2 regions of the Streptococcus sp. 1621 genome follow, and region 1 is predicted to be linked to the other one. Evidence: predicted binding sites of a transcription regulator. Region 1 holds the regulator's gene; the other holds the start of a gene.
What was found. Region 1 encodes NrdR, which represses ribonucleotide reductase genes. Its sites were predicted from a motif close to ACACNATATATNGTGT; they were not measured.

Region 1 (14,225 bases):
GTATAGATGGTTCGGCAATAAAGGCTTGAATCAAGGCCATTTTTTGTTTCGTTCCTAAGGATAAATGACGGTACTCAACGTCTTCAAATTCCTGTAAATCATAATATTGGATCCAATCGGCAATTCTTTTTTCCGTAACTTTAGATGAAAAACACCTTAACAATTCCAAATTTTCTCTAAGGGATAAATGAGATAAAAACTCGACTTTTTCAATTAAAACCCCTGCATCCTGAATATAATGATTTTTTATCCCATAGACTTCCCCATCTTGAAGAACTTTTCCTTTATCAAGCTTAATATAACCAGCAAGTATCTTTAAAAGAACTGTCTTACCAGATCCATTATCACCTTTAAGACCATAAATATTTCCTGATTGAAAGACCAGATTCAACTCATTTAAAATAGGTCTTTTCCCATAAATTTTCTGTCCATTTATAATTTCAAGTCTCATCGTTTATCCTTTCTTAAATTTCTCTTCCAAGCGACTAACAATCAACATAACTAATAAACTTAAGAGTACTAAATACACTGTTACAATATGATCCATCATCCATTCTTGTCCCACAAATGCTAAAAAATAGAGAAAAAAGGAAAAACCAGCGCCCGCACTAATAAGTGCTATCAGATAAGACAGTAGTAAGTACAAGATCATTAACTGAGCAAGTAAAAAGAAAAGTGCGACTGTTTTGAAATGAATTCCTAGAGGAAGTAAACCAAGGAACCAGACAAATAAATCTTGAATAAAAAATTTAGAGATGACAACCAATCGTTTCCTTGTATAATCGAAAAAGGAGGTTGATTGATAGCGGATCAAGTGATGGTAATGGTCTGCCAAATCAGTTTCAAGTAAAATGACAGAGAGCCATCCTACCATGAAAAGCGAAAGATTTAACAAGAGTTTGGGGATTTCTAAATTCGCTTCAGAATAGTCATTATAGGAAAAGATTGAAATCAATTCCCTCTTGAAAAAGAGAAAAACATCCTGCTTTTGAACCGCTATTGACAATAGATAGTTAATCAAAATCATCATCAGAACTATACGAAGTAGTAAAACGATCTTTCTCTTTAGCCAAATATTGTTAAAGTTCTTAAACATTATCTTCATATTTTTTAAGTACCATATAGGGGACAATATAAAGGATATAAGGAGTAAAGAGTCTCATCAAACTTACATCCCCATAGCTAGCTTGCATCAAACTCGTCATAGGAACCATATAGTATGGCAAGATACTATAGAGCATCATAGAACCAAGCCAAAGAAACATCAAATAGGCAATTGCCGAACGAGTCACATTCCCTAAATAATCAACTATTTTAAAAAAATAGACTGCATTGATGAAAATACCGATTAGTAGGACACAAGTAAAGAACAAATAGCTTGTTATCTCTCCATCTAGGAGCCTTTGTAAACTACTCCCATCAGAAAATAGAGAATTCCATTCAAGAGGAGAAAAAGTCCCAAAGAAATAAGTTAAAATTGCAATTATCAGCACAGTCACTAAATATATCACACAAGGGATACTTGCAAGTTGAAAAGTCAACTTTCTTTTTAACCCTTGATAACTCACTTCTCTTCCAATACTCAATCGTAAAACTTTATTTTTCAGCTCAATATATTGAAAACCTAGCAAAACAATGATGATTGGAATAATAAATGATTGATAAAAACCTAGATTGAACTGGAGAATACGAAAATCTAATGCTGATTTTAATAAGTCATTTTTAATTGCTTGTCCATCGAATTTAGCTAGATCGGGCGCATGAATATCAAAAAAGAAATAAGTCATCAAAACATCACGATAAACCAAAGCAAGAAAAAGCAAAGTAAGCAAGACATAAACAAATTTATGCCTTGCCAAAGTTAAGAGAGGAATCTTCATAAATTATACCTACTTTACGAATTAATTTGGTGACCAACTACCTGAAATGGCAGCTGATAAATCCCACCAATTTTGTCTTGCCATATCTGCTGCATAAACATAGCCAACCGTTGCCCAATTACCATGAGTTGAACGAGTACCACAGGTTGTTAACGATTCTCCACTACGAGCTTCTCCATTAGAATTTACTATACGATGCTTAACAGTCATGGGATGTAAATTTCTACAAGGATTTAAGTTCATGATATATTCCGCACCTTCATTTTCTTTGGTCAAATAACCTGTTCTCTTATAACTGGTAGTAATAACAAAATTACTAAAAGCACCTATCTGATTTGCTTCTACGAAAGTAGTTCCAACAGCACTTATCATTAAAACAGGAATAACCATTTTCAATAATTTTTTAGTTTTCATTTTTTCTGTTTCCTTTCATTTTTTATTCAAGAAGATTCCTTATAACTTCTATTTTAAATATAGACTTATTCTAAACGATGGTATATCATACAAATTCCTCCTTTACTTAATTATGTATGGACTCTAATTTCTTTATCCCCAAAACCACGTTTCAAACCAGATAAGTTGAATCCAACTCCAAATCAAAGATATAATAAATCCAGAGTTTTTCGGTAAATTCTTCAAATATTTTTTAAAGCCCATGACTTTTTCCCTCCTTTTTGATATAATAATACCACCTTTTTCTACGTTTTTTATAAATGTAGAAAATATTCACATTTACCTAGGAGGAACAATATGAGATGGGATTATGGACAAATTTTTAAAGAAATTCGAAAGTCAAAAGGATTGACCCAACAAGATGTATGTGGACAAGTCATACATCGAACAACTCTAACAAATATTGAACACGGTAAAGTTATTCCCAGTTTTGAAAACATGGTATTTCTTCTTGAACAAATTGATATGAGCTTAGCAGAATTCAAGTATATATGCAACGAATACCATCCTAGTGAAAGGCGAGATATTATTGTAGAGAGCCAAAATCCGTCTACTTTTCAAGATACTAGAAAAATGGTTGAACTCACTGAGAAGTGTCAAAAATATCTTAAGACACATCACGATGTTCCTATTCAAAATATCTATCGTCATACAAAAATTGTCACAGAGTTACGAACTAAAGGATTCAAAAACAACCACGTCTTGAAAGATTTGTATGAAGAAATTTGGGACTATCTTGAACCTATGGATACATGGTACATTAGTGATTTGAAATTACTTGGAACCATTCTCTTTTTCTTTCCTTCTGAAAATCTTCCCCTTCTTATTGATAGAATTATGAAAACCATCGAGAAATATAAATACTTCCGAGAAACAAAAGTATTTTTATCATCTTTTTTAGCCAATCTCTCCACTGTATATTTTCAACATCATTTATTCAAAGAATGTGAAACAATCACCCTACAACTTTTGGTATTAGCAGAAGAATTAAAAATATACGATATTCTTGGATTTTCTCAAGTACGCTTGGGAATACTACAACATAACTCCGATTTGATTGATAAAGGAATAACCTTATTACGACTAACCAAAGAAGAGTCATTAGTTAAAATACTCGAAAAAGAAATTAATGATTTTTCAAACCTATAATTTATAATAATTCTTATCGTTTTATTGTAGTAGATTGGAATAGAATGTGAACGAATCAATCAGGGGATCTAAAGCATTTTATACCAATGTTTTATAAGTTGTATTGTATTATTCCATATTCAATCCACTATACAAGACGAACACTTCTCTCAGGTTTCACGATTAAAATAAAAACGACTGTATCTATAGCTCCATAAACAAATCATAGATACAGTCATTTTTTAGTTCCTACACCTTCCTTTATTCACGCCTTTAGACTTCCCTAGTTCTCGTCTCAAGCGAAGCATTTTTTTGAAACAGAAATAAGTTAACCTATTCAGACCAATAGCTAGCAGAATAAAAAGAAACCAAATGCCCCATAACTTGATATCTGTCAAATTTCTCAAGACGATATTGAAAAACAGAACTGAAACAACTGCCCAAGCAAGGCTAAAAAGAGCATAGAGGGGAATGTAAAACCAGTAAAAATAGTAAAAAATTGGGAAAAATTTACTTTCTCTATTATCCTTTTCAATCCAGCTGAAAAAGTAAAACCAGGGAAATAAGATTATAAATTTAAACAAATGTTTCATCGACACCTCCTTTTTGATAGCGTTTTCTATTATTTTATTATATCAAAAAAATCTGGAAATGTCATTCCAGATTCTACTTTTTTATTTACGCTTTCTTGCGATGAGATGGATTGGAGTTCCCTCAAAGACAAAGGCCTTGCGGATTTGATTTTCCAAGAAACGCAGGTAAGAAAAGTGCATAAGCTCTTCTTCGTTGACAAAGATAACAAAGGTTGGTGGTTTGGTTGCCACTTGGGTCGCGTAGAAAATCTTAAGACGTTTTCCTTTGTCTGTCGGTGTTGGGTTGATGGCAATGGCATCCATGATGACATCGTTCAAGACAGCTGATGGAATACGTGTGTTTTGACTTTCACTGATTTGCTTGATCATCTCAGGAAGTTTGTGGAGGCGTTGCTTGGTCAAAGCGGATACAAAGATAATCGGGGCGTAAGGCAAGTATTGGAACTGCTCACGGATATCTTCTTCCCAGTTTTTCATGGTGTGGTTGTCTTTTTCAAGTGTATCCCACTTGTTGACCACGATAATCATCCCTTTACCAGCTTCATGGGCAAAACCTGCGATACGCTTATCGTATTCACGGATGCCTTCTTCCGCATTGATGACCATCAAGACCACATCAGAGCGGTCAATAGCTCGCATGGCACGCATGACAGAGTATTTCTCAGTATTTTCATAAACCTTACCAGACTTACGCATACCAGCCGTATCAATCATAGTAAATTCTTGGCCATCTGTATCTGTAAAGTGGGTATCAATGGCATCACGTGTTGTTCCAGCAACAGGACTAGCAATAACACGGTCTTCTCCCAAGATAGCATTGATCAAGCTTGATTTTCCGACGTTAGGACGACCAATCAAACTAAACTTAATGACATCTGGGTTTTCTTCTTCATATTCATTTGGAAGATTTTCTACAATAGCATCTAGCACATCCCCTGTACCGATACCATGGACAGATGAGATAGGCAATGGTTCACCCAAACCGAGGGCATAGAAATCATAGATATCATTTCGCATCTCAGGGTTGTCCACCTTGTTAACCGCGAGGATAACTGGTTTGTGGGTCTTATAAAGCTTACGGGCTACGTATTCGTCCGCATCGGTAATTCCTTCCTTACCAGACACCACAAAGACGATAACATCAGCTTCTTCCATGGCAATTTCTGCCTGGTGCTTGATTTGTTCCATAAAAGGAGCATCGACATCATCGATTCCTCCTGTATCAATCATGCTAAAGGAACGATTGAGCCACTCACCCGTTGCATAAATACGGTCACGTGTCACTCCTTCGACATCTTCTACAATGGAGATTCGCTCACCAGCGATCCGATTAAATAGGGTTGATTTCCCAACATTGGGACGTCCTACAATGGCAATAGTTGGTAGGGCCATAATTTCTCACTTTCTACAATAACTTCTTCTGTTCAAGATTTTTTCTAGTTGAGCTTGGTTCAGCTTGACCAAACTGTTCTGCTAGGCGCTGACTCCAGCTTGTGGTCGCACGCGCCCCAGCATAGTCCGCCTGTACACGGTCATAAGCCTCAATCACATCAACTGTTTGTTCCTGATATTCTTCCTCAAATACCACTTGAGTCAATGGCAAGCGAGGTTTGACTTCATGTTCTTCATTTGGCACACCTAGTGCCATCCCAAAGACAGGATAGGTGTAGTCAGGCAGGTTAAAGAGCTCTGCCACTTCTTCTGACTTGTATCGAACCAAACCGATAATCACACCACCATAGCCCAAGCTTTCAGCTGCCAGCAGGGCATTTTGTCCAGCAAGAGCTGCATCGACCGAACTAATCAAGAGACTTTCTACACCTTGTGGTTGGAATGAGTCAGTATGAAGCTGGGCTCCCTTTTCTGCTCGGTTCAAATCTCCGACAAAGAGAAGGAAAACAGCTGACTGGCGAATGGCTTCTTGAGGCACCAATTCATACAAGGCATCTTTCTTCTCTTGACTTCGTACCACAACAACAGAGTAGGATTGAAAATTCTTCCAAGACGAGGCCATCTGGGCTGCAGTCAGGATTTCAGTCAAGTCTTCCTGAGGAAGGGCTTGCTCCTTAAATCTTCGAACAGACTTATGAGCTTTCATCAGTTTAATCGTTTCTGTCATCGGCGGTTTACTCCTTCTAAACGAGTCTCCTCAGCCAAATAACGGATACGTTCCATGACCCGTCTGGCTTCCCAGGTTTCGTCATTTCCATGTTTCCCTTTAGCAAAATGCTGCTCCAATTCTTCAAAGTTGAAGTTGGAGGTGAAAAAGGTCGGTAAATTTTCCTGCATCCGATATTGAAGAATGACTTGCAGGATTTCATCACGCACCCAAGCTGTTGATTGCTCGGCACCAATATCATCTAAAATTAGGACTTCAGAAAGCTTAATCTCATCCACCAAGGTCTTGACATTACCATCACCGATAGCATTTTTGACATCTATGACAAAGCTAGGATAGTGGAGGAGAGTGGATGAAACACCACGTTTTTCTGATAAATCATGGGCTAAGGCAGCCACCATGAAACTTTTACCCACACCAAAGTCTCCATACAAGTAAAGACCTTTTCGAATAGCTGGATATTGCTCCACGAAGGCTAATAGCTTTTCAAAAACTGGCAAGCGCCCCAAATCATCCAAGTCTACTTGAGCCAAGCTAGCTTGCTTGAGACTGGCTGGCAGATTGATTAACTTGAGACGATTCTTAATAGCCGCTTCTTTTTCAGCCGCGATTAGTTCAGGAGTTTCTTCATAAGAAACATCCGCATAGCCATGATTCATAATCAAAATCGGCTTGTAGCCTTTGGCAATATAATCCGTATCACCACGGAGAAACTTGTCACGCTCGGTGATGTACTGATTAAACTTGGAGATACTGCGATTCAATTCCTCTGGAGTCAAGGATTCTTGCTGGATAAAAGCCGCAACATCAGGATCCTTCATGATTTTCTGGACCAAGTCTTGATAATGAAAACGGCTAGGTTGACGCTTGAGTACGTCTCCGACACTTTCCATCTAATCTCCTCCTTTTTCTAATCGAGCTAATAGTTCTTGTTTCTTACGTTCTAGTTCCAGACGAGTTTCCTCGCTGGTTTCATTCTTATAATCTGGATTGCTCCACTTGGGTACGTTGGACTTGGTATGACTCGGTTTACTGCCTTTTTGAGCCTGATTCTTCTGCCCACGTTCACGGATGCGCAAGACTGCCTCTTCTGCTGAATGGATCTTTTGATAGGCATAGTCATTGGCTACCTTCATGGCATATTTCTCATTGATATTTGCCGAATCCACCTTATTAAAGGTCAATAAAAGAATGATATTGATGACTTCGTCCAGCAAGCCCAAGCCAGCAATCTGTTGCAAGAGTTCTCTTTCTGTTTGGGTAATGGTTCCCTTGCGTGTTTGCTTGATTTCTGCCAAGAACTGCAGGGCAGTTTTACTTTTGGCTTCTTTGATAATGGTTGTTTCCTTAAGACTAAAGTCAGAGGAAATTGGTTTTTGAGCAATTTTTTCACGCATGCGTTTGGTTGAAATAACCTGGGAAACAGCTGTTGACTTAGCCAGTTGATAGGTTTCAAACCAAGTCCATTTTTTCTCCTCAGCAATGGCAAAGAGGTTTAAGACATCGGACTGCTCATCTGCAAAACGAAGCCCATCTCGAGCCATAAGCTGGCGAAAATGGTCCAAGTCAAAATCGTTGGCCACTTTCTTCTTGAGACCAAGGTCTTCTTGACTTCCCTGTTCTGCCAAGTCTGGAAAGACTTGATTGAGTGAGACAGGTATTTCTTCTCCCTCAGCACTCTCAACTTTCAAATCCTCCACAGCCGAGTCGCCAATCTTTTTCTCTAAAAGTCTACGATAAACAGGATGCTCCAAGAAATCTTGACTTGAAAGAGGAGCATGGATAACTATCTGATAGGTATCACCCTTTTGATAGAGGGTCAAGAGATTAAAAGCAGATAGGATTTTCAAAGATTTTAAAAGTCTGTCCATCCCAAAATTGAGATGATTGAGAATGCTTGAAAAAAGGTATTCCTTTCTGCCATTATCCCAAAAACTAATCGTATAAAGATAAAGGCTCAGTGCCTCCTGACCGATAATCGGGAGGTAGCACTGTACCAGAGATGAGATATCTTGCGACACCCGATTATTCTTTAGATAAGAAAAACGGTCAATTGGCTTCATTTATCTTTCCTTTTTCTTTTTAGAGGACTGAGTGATTTGTTGGAGCAAACTCTCTAGCTCACTGACATCCTTAAAACTACGATAGACACTGGCAAAACGCACATAGGTAATCTCATCTAACTCAGCCAACTCCTCCATGACGAGTGAACCAATGTCCTCACTTTGAATTTCATTTTCATTTCGACCACGGAGTTTCTGTTCGATACGATTGACTACCATGTTGATTTCATCACTTGACACAGGACGTTTCTGGGCTGAGCGGATAATCCCATTAAAGATTTTATCTCTGGAGAATTGTTCCCGTGTGCCATCTTTTTTAACAACCACTAAGGTTCTTTCTTCTACCCGTTCGTAGGTTGTAAAACGGTGCTGGCATTCGTCACACTCACGTCTTCTACGAATGGTGTTCCCTTCTTCTGCTTGGCGACTATCGATAACACTTGACTTGGTAGCCCCACATTTTGGACAACGCATCCTTTCCCTCCTTATCGTTTTCTTTTCATTATACCATTTTTTAAGCGATTCCCAAAACAATTCTTCTTTTTGCTTGACAAGTTTTTTGTTTTATTGTATTATTTAATTAAGACAAAAGGATAGGAGAAAGGAGACCAAGATGTCCTGGACATTTGACAACAAAAAACCCATCTATTTACAGATTATGGAGAAAATCAAGCTTCAGATTGTTTCCCATACACTGGAACCCAATCAACAACTTCCAACCGTGAGAGAGCTCGCTAGCGAGGCGGGTGTCAATCCAAACACCATCCAAAGAGCCTTGTCAGACCTTGAACGAGAAGGCTTTGTCTACAGCAAGCGAACAACTGGACGATTTGTGACTGAGGATAAGGAGCTAATCACCCAATCGCGCAAACAATTATCAGAAGAAGAATTGGAACACTTCGTTTCCTCCATGACCCATTTTGGCTATGAAAAAGAAGAACTACCAGGCGTAGTCGGCGATTATATTAAAGGAGTTTAAGCCTATGTCATTACTAGCATTTGAAAATGTATCCAAATCATATGGAGCAACCCCAGCCCTTGAAAATGTTTCCCTTGACATTCCAGCTGGAAAAATTGTTGGTCTCCTTGGACCAAACGGCTCAGGGAAAACAACCCTGATTAAACTAATCAATGGCCTCTTACAACCAGATCAAGGACGCGTCCTCATCAACGACATGGACCCAAGTCCAGCAACCAAGGCTATCGTAGCTTATTTGCCGGATACGACCTATCTCAATGAACAAATGAAGGTCAAAGAAGCCCTAACCTACTTCAAGACCTTCTATAAAGATTTCAATCTTGAACGCGCCCATCATCTACTTGCAGACCTCGGTATTGATGAAAACAGTCGTCTCAAGAAATTATCAAAAGGAAACAAGGAAAAGGTACAACTGATTTTGGTTATGAGCCGTGATGCTCGTCTCTACGTTTTGGACGAACCCATTGGTGGAGTGGATCCAGCAGCCCGTGAGTATATCCTCAATACTATTATCAACAACTACTCCCCAACTTCTACCGTTTTGATTTCTACCCACTTGATTTCGGATATCGAGCCAATCTTAGATGAAATTGTCTTCCTAAAAGACGGAAAAGTCGTCCGTCAAGGTAATGTAGATGATATTCGCTATGAGTCTGGTGAATCCATTGACCAACTCTTCCGTCAGGAATTTAAGGCCTAAGCAAAGGAGATTATTATGTTTTGGAATTTAGTTCGATACGAATTTAAAAATGTTAACAAGTGGTATTTAGCCCTCTACGCTGCTGTTCTAGTCCTTTCCGTTCCCCTGGGAATGCAAGGCCACTACTATAATTATATATCTTTCAAAGATAGCCAACCTTTCCTATTTATCTTTCTGGCTCTCGTCTTTGGTGGCTTGATAATTACACTGGGGATTTCAACTCTTTTCTTGATTATCAAACGCTTCAAAGGTAGTGTCTATGACCGCCAAGGCTATCTGACTTTGACCTTGCCAGTTTCTGAACACCATATCATCACAGCCAAACTAATCGGTGCTTTTATCTGGTCGTTGATTAGCACTGCTGTCTTACTCCTATGTATCTATATTATCTTATTGTCAACAAATTCTAATGAAGTTCAACTTTCTACTCTTCTGTCATTTGTTGGAGAACATTTTACCGGCTTTGGTCTTACTGTCTTATCCTTCCTGCTTAGTACAATTTCATTTATCCTCTGCATTTACTTGGCCATTTCCATCGGACAACTTTTCAACGAATACCGTACAGCACTCGCTGTTGCAGCCTACATTGGTATCCGAATCGTCATTGGAATTATAGAAGTCTTTTTCAATACCAGTGCTAACTTCTATGTCAATTCACTTGCAGGATTTAATGATAATTTCTATATGGGAGCAAGCGTAGGCATTGTTGAAGAACTCATATTCATAGCTATCTTTTACCTCGGAACCTACTATATTTTGAGAAACAAGGTTAATTTGCAATAATTTTAAAATCAAATAAGAAAAACACAGAAAGTCAAATTAATAAAAAATTGATTTTCTGTGTTTTTTAGATTATTGCTAACTAATTTTGGTTTTAGCCAACACCAATAACAATTATTGACTCTAGAATACATAGAATCATGGTTATAATCATCTTTTTATTCATATAAACAACCTCACTTTCTTTTTTATATATGATATAATATTTTGAAAACATACTAAAAAATTTCCATATAAGCAATTGAGGTGACAGAAATGAAAAATTACGGAAAAATTTTTAAACAATTTAGAGAATCACGTGGATTAACATTAAAAGATGTTGCAAAACATGGTCTATCTACATCACATATTTCTAGATTTGAAAGAGAAAATTCTGATCTGACGATTGGTAAATTTATGCAAGCATTAGATGCTATTAATATGCCTGTTGAAGAATTTATGTATGCTGCAAATGACTTTCATCGGGATGAAATAAATGAATTATTAGAGCAAATTCGACTTCTAAGCTCTAAAAGAGATATTTCAGGAATGGAAAAACTACTTATTTCTCAACTTGAAAAGACTACAAAAAGAGAGAAATTCTATACTCTGAATACCATTCTAGTAAAAATTCGCTTACAAGATTTGTCAGAAAAAATCTATTACCATGAATCTGATATTAAATATCTATCTGACTATCTTTTTTCTGTGGAATACTGGGGATGCTATGAATTACTTTTGTTTATGAATACTATAGATGTATTATCTCACCCTACTATGATGTGCTTATCAAGAGAAATGTGTCAACGTTCCGAATTCTACAGAGATTTACCACATTATCGTAGATTGCTTGCCACCATGTTACTAAATGGATATATCACGTGTATAGAAAGAGAGGAATTTTTAGATTCTTTATATTTTAAAAAGCAACTAAAACATTGTTATTTTACAGAAACTGAGATATATGAAAAATTAGTTTTTCACTATGCCGAAAACTTATATACTTTAAAAAAAGACAAAAATAAACGTTCTGTTTTAGAAATGAGAAAGTGCATAGCAACAATGAAGTTAGTCCACAGCGATAGCTTAGCAAAAAAATTTGAAAAACATTTAGCAAAGGTAATAGAAGAACTGAAATAATTTTCTTATATGGGAAAATTTTTAATTATTATTTCAAAAAGAGTATCATTAAATCATCAAATTAAGGAGGTGAAAATATGAGAACAGTGCAAATTATTGACCTTGAAGATCTATTAGATACAGATCAAACTTACTCCGTACCAGGTCATTGTGGTCCAAGCCATTCTTGTGGTGGCGGACGATAGTTTTCTATGAGACGAGTTCTCACTCGTCTCCTTTATTTTATAATGGTGATATTATGCTAAAAAAAATATATACTAATATTGGAGATTATTATTTCGATAGTGAGAAATTCACATTATCTACTTCTTCAGTAGAGGGAACTACCTCCTATAAGCCCCCCTACATCCCCAAAAATGTTTTACAAAAAATTGTTATTAACATATCTAACAGTTGCAATTTATCCTGTTCTTACTGTTATGCGGATGGTGGAAATTACGGCATGGATAATAAAATCATGACTCTAGATACTGCTGATAATATTATTAACGAAGTCAAATTTAGAGGTATAACACAAATTAATAGACTTATCCTATTTGGTGGAGAACCTTTTCTTAATACTCAATTATTCGAATACATTATTAAAGAATTTTCCAAATTTACAACTATACTTAAAATAGAAACCGTGACTAACGGAACAATACTAAATAATAATGTTAAAAAAATAATAGATAATTTCCAACCATATCTAACTATTAGTTTAGATGGTCCAGAATTTATACATGATAAATTAAGAGGTAAAGGTAGTCATCGTAAAACTACTAAATTTATCCACTATTTAAAAACTATAAACTACACTAATTTTGAAATTGCTTCAACATACACTAGACTACATCAATTACATTCTCTAAGTAGAGATGATATTTTCCAATATTTTACAAATATGGATGTACACTTTAACATCAATGACGTATTTAGTAAAAATAAGGTGCTTGTGGTTAAAGAAATGGAAAAAAGCTTAGTAGATAGGAAAAAATTCATTACTGATTCTATAAATAATATTGTTGAAAATAATGAAAAAGCTTTTATAAGTCCCATCCTATATGATGTTTTAATTTCTATGATTTATAAGAGTACTAATCATACATTCTGCGACGATATAGATCCTTCAAATACCATAACTTTTGATGTTGATGGTAGCAAAAAATTGTGTTTTAGATTTTGGGGAACTCATAATAGCTCTAAAGCAGAGCTATTTAATAATAAAGAATACTTCCAACAATGTAAAGATTGTTGGTGTAAAGGTATGTGTCTTGAATGCGTTGCTAATATCATTGATGGTTATTCTTCAGTAATTAACGAAGATGGACAATTTATAGAATGTCATAAGCCTGAATTAATGGAATATTGTATTAAAGAAATCATTTATCTTTCACAAGATCAATCCAAAATATCTAAACTCGTTAATAATTTCAAAAGGTTTATCCGCTATGCTTAAAAATTTCTTTTCCAAGAAACACCTCATACTTTACTTCTTTTCTATTGCGATTACTTGGCTGGAAGCAATTATCACACCAGCCCTTGTTCAGAATATTGTTACCAGTTTTACCAATCAAGAGCTAGGCCTTCTTTGGAAAGTTTTGATTTTGGGAATCCTTGGAAACCTCATCCTCTTACTAGGCTTAGCTGGGAAACGCTATTACTACGCTCGTTTGATTACTGACTTCAAATATGGAATCAAGAGTGCTATTTTCAAGCGATTTTTAAACAGTTATGAGATTGATGAAAAGGATATTTTGTCCGACCTAGAAAATGACGTCAAGCAACTAGAAGAAAGCTATATTGAGCCAACGGTCATCATCATTTCTTCTCTTGGCTTCACAACTGTGTCCATTCTCTATGCCCTATGGACTAATTTTTACCTAGGCTTGATTTTCATCCTCTTCTACTCCTTTCCTGTACTCTGCAGTGCTATCGGATCAAAGCGTTTGGACTCACTTTCTGAAAAGCGGTCCACTGTTAACCAGAGCTACTTAGCAAGCTTGACAAATTTTATTGGTGGTAGCCAACAAATTCGCCATTATCAGGGACAAGACTACTTTTTTACTCGCTACCAAAAACAATTACAAACCAGTCTAGATGCCGAAATCAACTATGAAAAACAACGCACTTTAAACAGTCTCTTGATCAATAGCATCGATGCCTTTTGTTCTGTCACACCAATCGTCATCGGTGGCTTTATGACCTACTATAATTATTTAGATGCGGCGAGTTTTGTGGCTATCTATCTAGTTTCCCATAATATCGGCTATCAATTCCAAGAGTTGGCTTACTTTACCAACACCCGAAAAGCGACTCGAACTCTTCTCAACAAATACCAAAAACTTTTGAACCAGTCTGATCCCATCTCGCCTAGAAGCATAGAAAATATTTTCCCTATCCAACTTGACACCATCTCCCTTGAAAAAGAG
Region 2 (6,411 bases), on a different contig from region 1:
TAGGTAAGGATTGGTATTGGTCCATTCGAAAATTTCTTCAATCTCAGCCTTAGTATTTAAGGTAGAAAAGATTGAAGAGTAAGATTTAGCGTGAACAGATTCCATAAATTGGATGTTATTGAAAACAGCTTCCTCATGTGGTGTACGGATGTCTGCGCGAAGGGCTTCAACCCCAGTTTCAGATTGCATGGTGTCCAGAAGGGTTAAACCACCAAAGACTTTTCCGACCAAGTCTTTCTCTTTGTTAGATAGCTTTCTCCAGTCATCCAAGTCATTTGACAAGGGAATACGTGTATCGAGCCAGAATTGCTCCGTCAGTTTTTCCCAAGTTGATTTGTCGATGACATCTTCGATGGCATTCCAGTTAATGGCTTTGTAGTAAGTTTCCATTTAAAATCTCTTTCTGTGTTTAGTATTGCGAACTCACAATTATTTCTACTTTACCATAATTCTATAGGAGTATCGCACAAAAAGTCGGAAGCCCGACTTTTAAAATGTTACATAAATTATGTTATGACCTAGTAGATTTGATTTTATCAGTGCTGCTTAGGGAAAAATAGTGTTTCTATGCTAGAAACTAAATTACACAGCTTTCACATTGGTTAGCACCGACTTCTCCACCGTCATCTGTAAAGGTACGGACGTAGTAGATAGACTTGATTCCCTTGTTAAAGGCATAGTTACGAAGGATGGACAAGTCACGTGTCGTTTGTTTATTTTCCCTCTTCCATTCGTAAAGGCCTTTTGGAATGTCACTACGCATGAAGAGGGTGAGTGAAAGTCCTTGATCCACGTGTTCAGTCGCAGCAGCGTAAACATCGATGACTTTACGCATATCCATATCGTAGGCAGAAGTGTAGTAAGGAATGGTTTCTGTAGACAAGCCAGCAGCAGGGTAGTAGATTTTACCAATTTTCTTCTCTTGGCGTTCTTCGATACGTTGCGTAATCGGGTGGATAGAAGCAGAAACGTCGTTGATATAGCTGATAGAACCATTTGGCGCTACAGCAAGGCGGTTTTGGTGGTAAAGACCATCTGCTTGAACCTTGTCGCGAAGTTCAGCCCAGTCAGCAGCACTTGGAATAAAGACATCTTTGAAGAGTTCTTTAACACGGTCTGATTTTGGAACAAACTCGCCAGTTATATACTTATCAAAGTAGCTTCCCTTAGCATAGTCTGATTTTTCAAAGTTATGGAAGGTAATACCACGTTCACGCGCGATATTGTTTGACTCAACCAAGGTCCAGTAGTTCATAAGCATAAAGTAGATGCTTGTAAACTCAATAGACTCAGGCGATCCATATTCAATCAATTGTTGGGCAAGGTAGCTGTGAAGTCCCATAGCACCAAGACCAAAAGTATGAGCTTGGCTATTTCCATAGTCAATCGTAGGTACAGCCACGATGTGTGAACTATCTGTAACGAAAGTAAGGGAACGAACCATAGCACGGATAGAACGACCAAAGTCAGGTGAGGTCATCATGTTGACCACGTTGGTTGAACCAAGGTTACATGAAACATCTGTTCCCATTTGAAGGAATTCTTGAGCATCGTTGATCAAGCTTGGTTCTTGGACTTGAAGAATCTCAGAACACAAGTTACTCATGATAATCTTTCCATCAACAGGATTTGCACGGTTAGCCGTATCAATATTGACTACATAAGGATAACCAGACTCCTGTTGCAATTTAGAGATTTCAGTTTCCAAATCACGCGCCTTGATTTTTGTCTTGCGAATATTTGGATTTGCGACCAATTCATCGTATTTTTCAGTAATGTCGATGTAGTTGAAAGGTACACCATACTCTTTTTCGACAGAGTAAGGGCTGAAGAGGTACATTTCTTCATTTTTACGCGCCAATTCGTAGAATTTATCTGGTACTACAACACCAAGTGATAGGGTTTTGACACGAACTTTTTCATCGGCATTTTCTTTCTTAGTTGAAAGGAAGGCGATGATATCTGGGTGAAAGACATTGAGGTAAACAACACCGGCACCTTGACGTTGACCTAATTGGTTTGAGTAAGAGAAGCTATCTTCGAAAAGCTTCATAACAGGAACGACACCTGAAGCAGCTCCTTCATACCCCTTGATAGGAGCTCCAGCTTCACGAAGGTTGCTGAGGGTAATTCCCACACCACCACCAATACGTGAAAGTTGAAGAGCTGAGTTGATAGAACGTCCGATAGAGTTCATATCATCTGTCACTTGGATTAGGAAACAAGATACCAACTCCCCACGACGAGCACGTCCAGCATTCAAGAAGGAAGGAGTAGCAGGTTGGTAGCGTTGGTGGATGATTTCATTGGCAATATCGATTGCAACAGATTCATTGCCATCAGCGAAATAAAGGGCGTTAAAGAAGACACGGTCTTCCATACTTTCAAGATAATATTCACCGTCGTTAGTCTTTAAGGCATATTGATTGTAAAATTTATAAGCTGCCATGAATGACTTGAATTGGAAGTTTTGGTCTTTGATAAATTGAGCCAATTCTTCCAAGAACTCTGGACGGTATTTCTTGATAAAAGCTGTTTCGATGTAGTTGTGTTCAATGAGGTAGTTGATTTTATCAGTAATTGAATCAAAAACCATAGTGTTTGGAACGACATTTTCGTTAAAGAAGGCATCCAAGGCTTCCTTATCTTTATGAAGCATGATTTGTCCATTAACAGGACGGTTGATTTCGTTATTGAGACGGAAGTAAGTCACGTCCTCAAGATGTTTTAATCCCATAAAATTTCCCTTATCTAATTACAAAAGAAAGGCCTCTAAGTTCGCCCTAGAAGCAGTTTCTTCTGGATGATGTACTAAGATTATGCTAATTGTTTCAGTTTTCCTGGTTGGAAACCTGAAAAGACTTCAGTTGGTGTTTGGATAACAGGAGCTGCGCTAAAACCGAGCTCTTTAACTTGATCGATATACTCAGGTTGCTCATCAAGATTGATTTCACGATAAGAGACATTATTACTGTCCAAGAAACGCTTGGTCATTTTACATTGGACACAATTGTTTTTAGAATAAACGGTTACCATTGTGTAACTCCTCTTCAAAATTTAATACTATCTTAGTATATCAGAAAATAAAATTTTGTCAATGATTTGAACTAAATATAGTGGTCAATTTTTCTACTTAAGCTCACAAAACACAATATGTAGTGTTTGCTTTATAAAACAGCAATGATTATCGTATAAATCGTTTTTAAAGAAACTATATCCTGTGTTTTGTTATCTAGGATAGAAGATTTTCAGCAAGTTATCTGAAAAGAAATTGAAGGAAAATCCAGAAAATGCTTGAAAAAAATCCTAGAAGATGGTATAATACCAAATTGTAAGGGTTATCACATATAACTCAAAAAAAGAAAGAACAAAAGGAGAGTCAAACTATGGCTTCTAAAGATTTCCACGTAGTGGCAGAAACAGGTATTCACGCACGTCCAGCAACATTGTTGGTACAAACTGCTAGCAAATTTGCTTCAGATATCACTCTTGAGTACAAAGGTAAATCAGTTAACCTTAAATCAATTATGGGTGTTATGAGTCTTGGTGTTGGCCAAGGTGCTGACGTAACTATCTCAGCTGAAGGTGCAGATGCAGATGACGCTATCGCTGCAATCTCAGAAACAATGGAAAAAGAAGGATTGGCATAAGGGAAATGACAGAAATGCTTAAAGGAATCGCAGCATCTGACGGTGTTGCAGTTGCAAAAGCATATCTACTCGTTCAACCGGATTTGTCATTCGAGACTATTTCAGTCGAAGATACAAACGCAGAAGAGGCTCGTTTGGATGTTGCTCTTGAAGCTTCTCAAAACGAGCTTTCTCTTATCCGCGAGAAAGCTGTAGGTACGCTTGGTGAAGAAGCGGCTCAAGTTTTTGACGCTCATTTGATGGTTCTTTCTGACCCAGAATTGATTGGTCAGATTAAAGAAACAATTCGTGCTAAGAAAGTCAACGCAGAAGCAGGTCTTAAAGAAGTGACTGACATGTTCATCACGATCTTTGAAGGTATGGAAGACAACCCATACATGCAAGAACGTGCAGCGGATATCCGCGACGTGACAAAACGTGTATTGGCAAACCTTCTTGGTAAGAAATTGCCAAACCCAGCTTCTATCAATGAAGAAGTAATTGTGATTGCGCATGACTTGACACCATCTGATACAGCTCAATTGGACAAAAACTTTGTAAAAGCTTTTGTAACAAACATCGGTGGACGTACAAGCCACTCAGCTATCATGGCACGTACACTTGAAATTGCAGCTGTATTGGGAACAAATAATATCACTGAAGTAGTGAAAGACGGTGATATCCTTGCCGTTAACGGAATTACTGGTGAAGTGATTATCAACCCAACAGATGAACAAGCGGCAGAATTTAAAGCAGCTGGTGAAGCTTATGCTAAACAAAAAGCTGAATGGGCACTTTTGAAAGATGCTCAAACAGTGACTGCTGACGGTAAACACTTCGAGTTGGCCGCTAATATCGGTACTCCAAAAGACGTTGAAGGTGTTAACAACAACGGTGCTGAAGCTGTTGGACTTTACCGTACAGAGTTCTTGTACATGGATTCTCAAGACTTCCCAACAGAAGACGAGCAGTATGAAGCATACAAAGCTGTTCTTGAAGGAATGAATGGTAAACCAGTGGTTGTTCGCACGATGGATATCGGTGGGGATAAGGAACTTCCTTACTTCGATATGCCACATGAAATGAACCCATTCCTTGGATTCCGTGCCCTTCGTATCTCTATTTCTGAAACTGGAGATGCAATGTTCCGTACACAAATCCGTGCCCTTCTTCGTGCTTCTGTTCATGGTCAGTTACGTATCATGTTCCCAATGGTTGCCCTTTTGAAAGAATTCCGTGCGGCTAAAGCAGTTTATGAAGAAGAAAAAGCAAACCTTCTTGCTGAAGGTGTTGCAGTTGCGGATGATATCCAAGTTGGTATCATGATTGAAATCCCTGCAGCAGCCATGCTTGCAGACCAATTTGCTAAAGAAGTAGACTTCATGTCAATTGGTACAAACGACTTGATCCAATACTCAATGGCAGCAGACCGTATGAACGAGCAAGTTTCATACCTTTACCAACCATATAACCCATCAATCCTTCGCTTGATCAACAACGTTATCAAGGCAGCTCACGCTGAAGGTAAATGGGCTGGTATGTGTGGTGAGATGGCTGGTGACCAAAAAGCTGTTCCACTTCTTGTCGGAATGGGCTTGGATGAATTCTCTATGTCAGCAACATCTGTACTTCGTACACGTAGCTTGATGAAGAAATTGGACACTGCTAAGATGGAAGAGTACGCTAACCGTGCCCTTACAGAGTGTTCAACAATGGAAGAAGTCCTTGAACTTCAAAAAGAATACGTTAACTTCGATTAATGTGATTAACCTTGTAACCTAGTTGCAAGGTTTTTTGCTACATTTTGGAAAAGTATAGTCCTATAAAGTCCACTTTTCAATGGTTCAGAGGCATGGTATAATAGGGGAAAGTAATTAGAATAAGAGAGAAACCATGTCTAAAGAAATTGATATTGAGTATTACCACCAATTAGCTTTGCAAAAGCAGAAGGAACATCGCAAAGTTTTAGCCAATCTAAAGAAAAAACCTCCTAAAAACCTAGACAAGATTGCCCAGCAGATTCACCAAGAAGTTTTTGCTGAGATTGATTGTACTGCCTGTGCTAACTGTTGTAAGACTTTGGGACCCGACTTTAAAGAAGCGGATATTACACGAATTGCCAAGTATTTTAAGATGAAATTACCAGCTTTTGAAGCGGAGTTTCTGCAGGTAGATGAAGATGGAGATAAGGTTTTCAAATCCATGCCCTGCCCATTTTTAGGAGGAGATAACCTTTGTTCTATCTATGACGTTCGTCCAAAGGCCTGTCGTGAATTCCCTCATACTGACCGCAAAAAGATCCATCAAATCAACCATTTGACGATTAAGAATACCTTGACCTGTCCAGCAGCCTATCTCTTTGTTGAGAAATTAAAGGATAAGTTGTAGAGATTTAAAGGATAAAAAATCTCTAATAATAACTAGTAATATGAAGGGAGTACTCCTGTGCCTAGACCGAAAACAAAAGAGGATCTAATGCTGGCCTCTAAGGAAAACTATGAAAAGCTCAATCGTTTCATCTCCCAACTAAGTGAAGATGAGCTACAGACTCCATTTGATTTTTCAAGAGACCCAAAGAAAAAAGAAGCTCACTGGAAAAGGGATAAAAATCTACGGGATGTCTTGATCCATCTTTATGAATGGCATCAGTTGCTTTTGACTTGGGTTTATTCTAATCAAAAAGGTAACGAAAGACCTTTTCTCCCTGAACCTTATAATTGGAAAACTTATCGAGAAATGAATGTCGCTTTTTGGAAGAAGCACCAGAAAACCTCCTTAGAAG

Region 2: a site for NrdR is predicted at 3,147-3,162, ahead of nrdH (glutaredoxin-like protein NrdH). Genes of this name have one in related genera too.

What each region holds. Positions count from the first base shown of each region.
Region 1 is NZ_VMLJ01000011.1:569-14,793, forward strand. Features, by position in the region: gene HT697_RS02170 (ABC transporter ATP-binding protein) at 1-451, opposite strand, end outside; gene HT697_RS02175 (hypothetical protein) at 455-1,096, opposite strand; gene HT697_RS02180 (hypothetical protein) at 1,089-1,880, opposite strand; gene HT697_RS02185 (hypothetical protein) at 1,902-2,294, opposite strand; gene rgg1518 (Rgg/GadR/MutR family transcriptional regulator Rgg1518) at 2,631-3,482, shown strand; gene HT697_RS02195 (hypothetical protein) at 3,704-4,054, opposite strand; gene der (ribosome biogenesis GTPase Der) at 4,136-5,446, opposite strand; gene HT697_RS02205 (NADPH-dependent oxidoreductase) at 5,460-6,173, opposite strand; gene dnaI (primosomal protein DnaI) at 6,170-7,066, opposite strand; gene HT697_RS02215 (replication initiation and membrane attachment family protein) at 7,067-8,236, opposite strand; gene nrdR (transcriptional regulator NrdR) at 8,237-8,710, opposite strand; gene HT697_RS02225 (GntR family transcriptional regulator) at 8,850-9,215, shown strand; gene HT697_RS02230 (ABC transporter ATP-binding protein) at 9,220-9,915, shown strand; gene HT697_RS02235 (hypothetical protein) at 9,931-10,698, shown strand; gene HT697_RS02240 (Rgg/GadR/MutR family transcriptional regulator) at 10,951-11,814, shown strand; gene HT697_RS02245 (radical SAM protein) at 12,053-13,252, shown strand; gene HT697_RS02250 (ABC transporter ATP-binding protein) at 13,245-14,225, shown strand, end outside.
Region 2 is NZ_VMLJ01000049.1:13,910-20,320, forward strand. Features, by position in the region: gene nrdF (class 1b ribonucleoside-diphosphate reductase subunit beta) at 1-390, opposite strand, end outside; gene nrdE (class 1b ribonucleoside-diphosphate reductase subunit alpha) at 578-2,737, opposite strand; gene nrdH (glutaredoxin-like protein NrdH) at 2,818-3,036, opposite strand; gene HT697_RS09665 (phosphocarrier protein HPr) at 3,387-3,650, shown strand; gene ptsP (phosphoenolpyruvate--protein phosphotransferase) at 3,656-5,389, shown strand; gene HT697_RS09675 (YkgJ family cysteine cluster protein) at 5,523-6,017, shown strand; gene HT697_RS09680 (ClbS/DfsB family four-helix bundle protein) at 6,075-6,411, shown strand, end outside.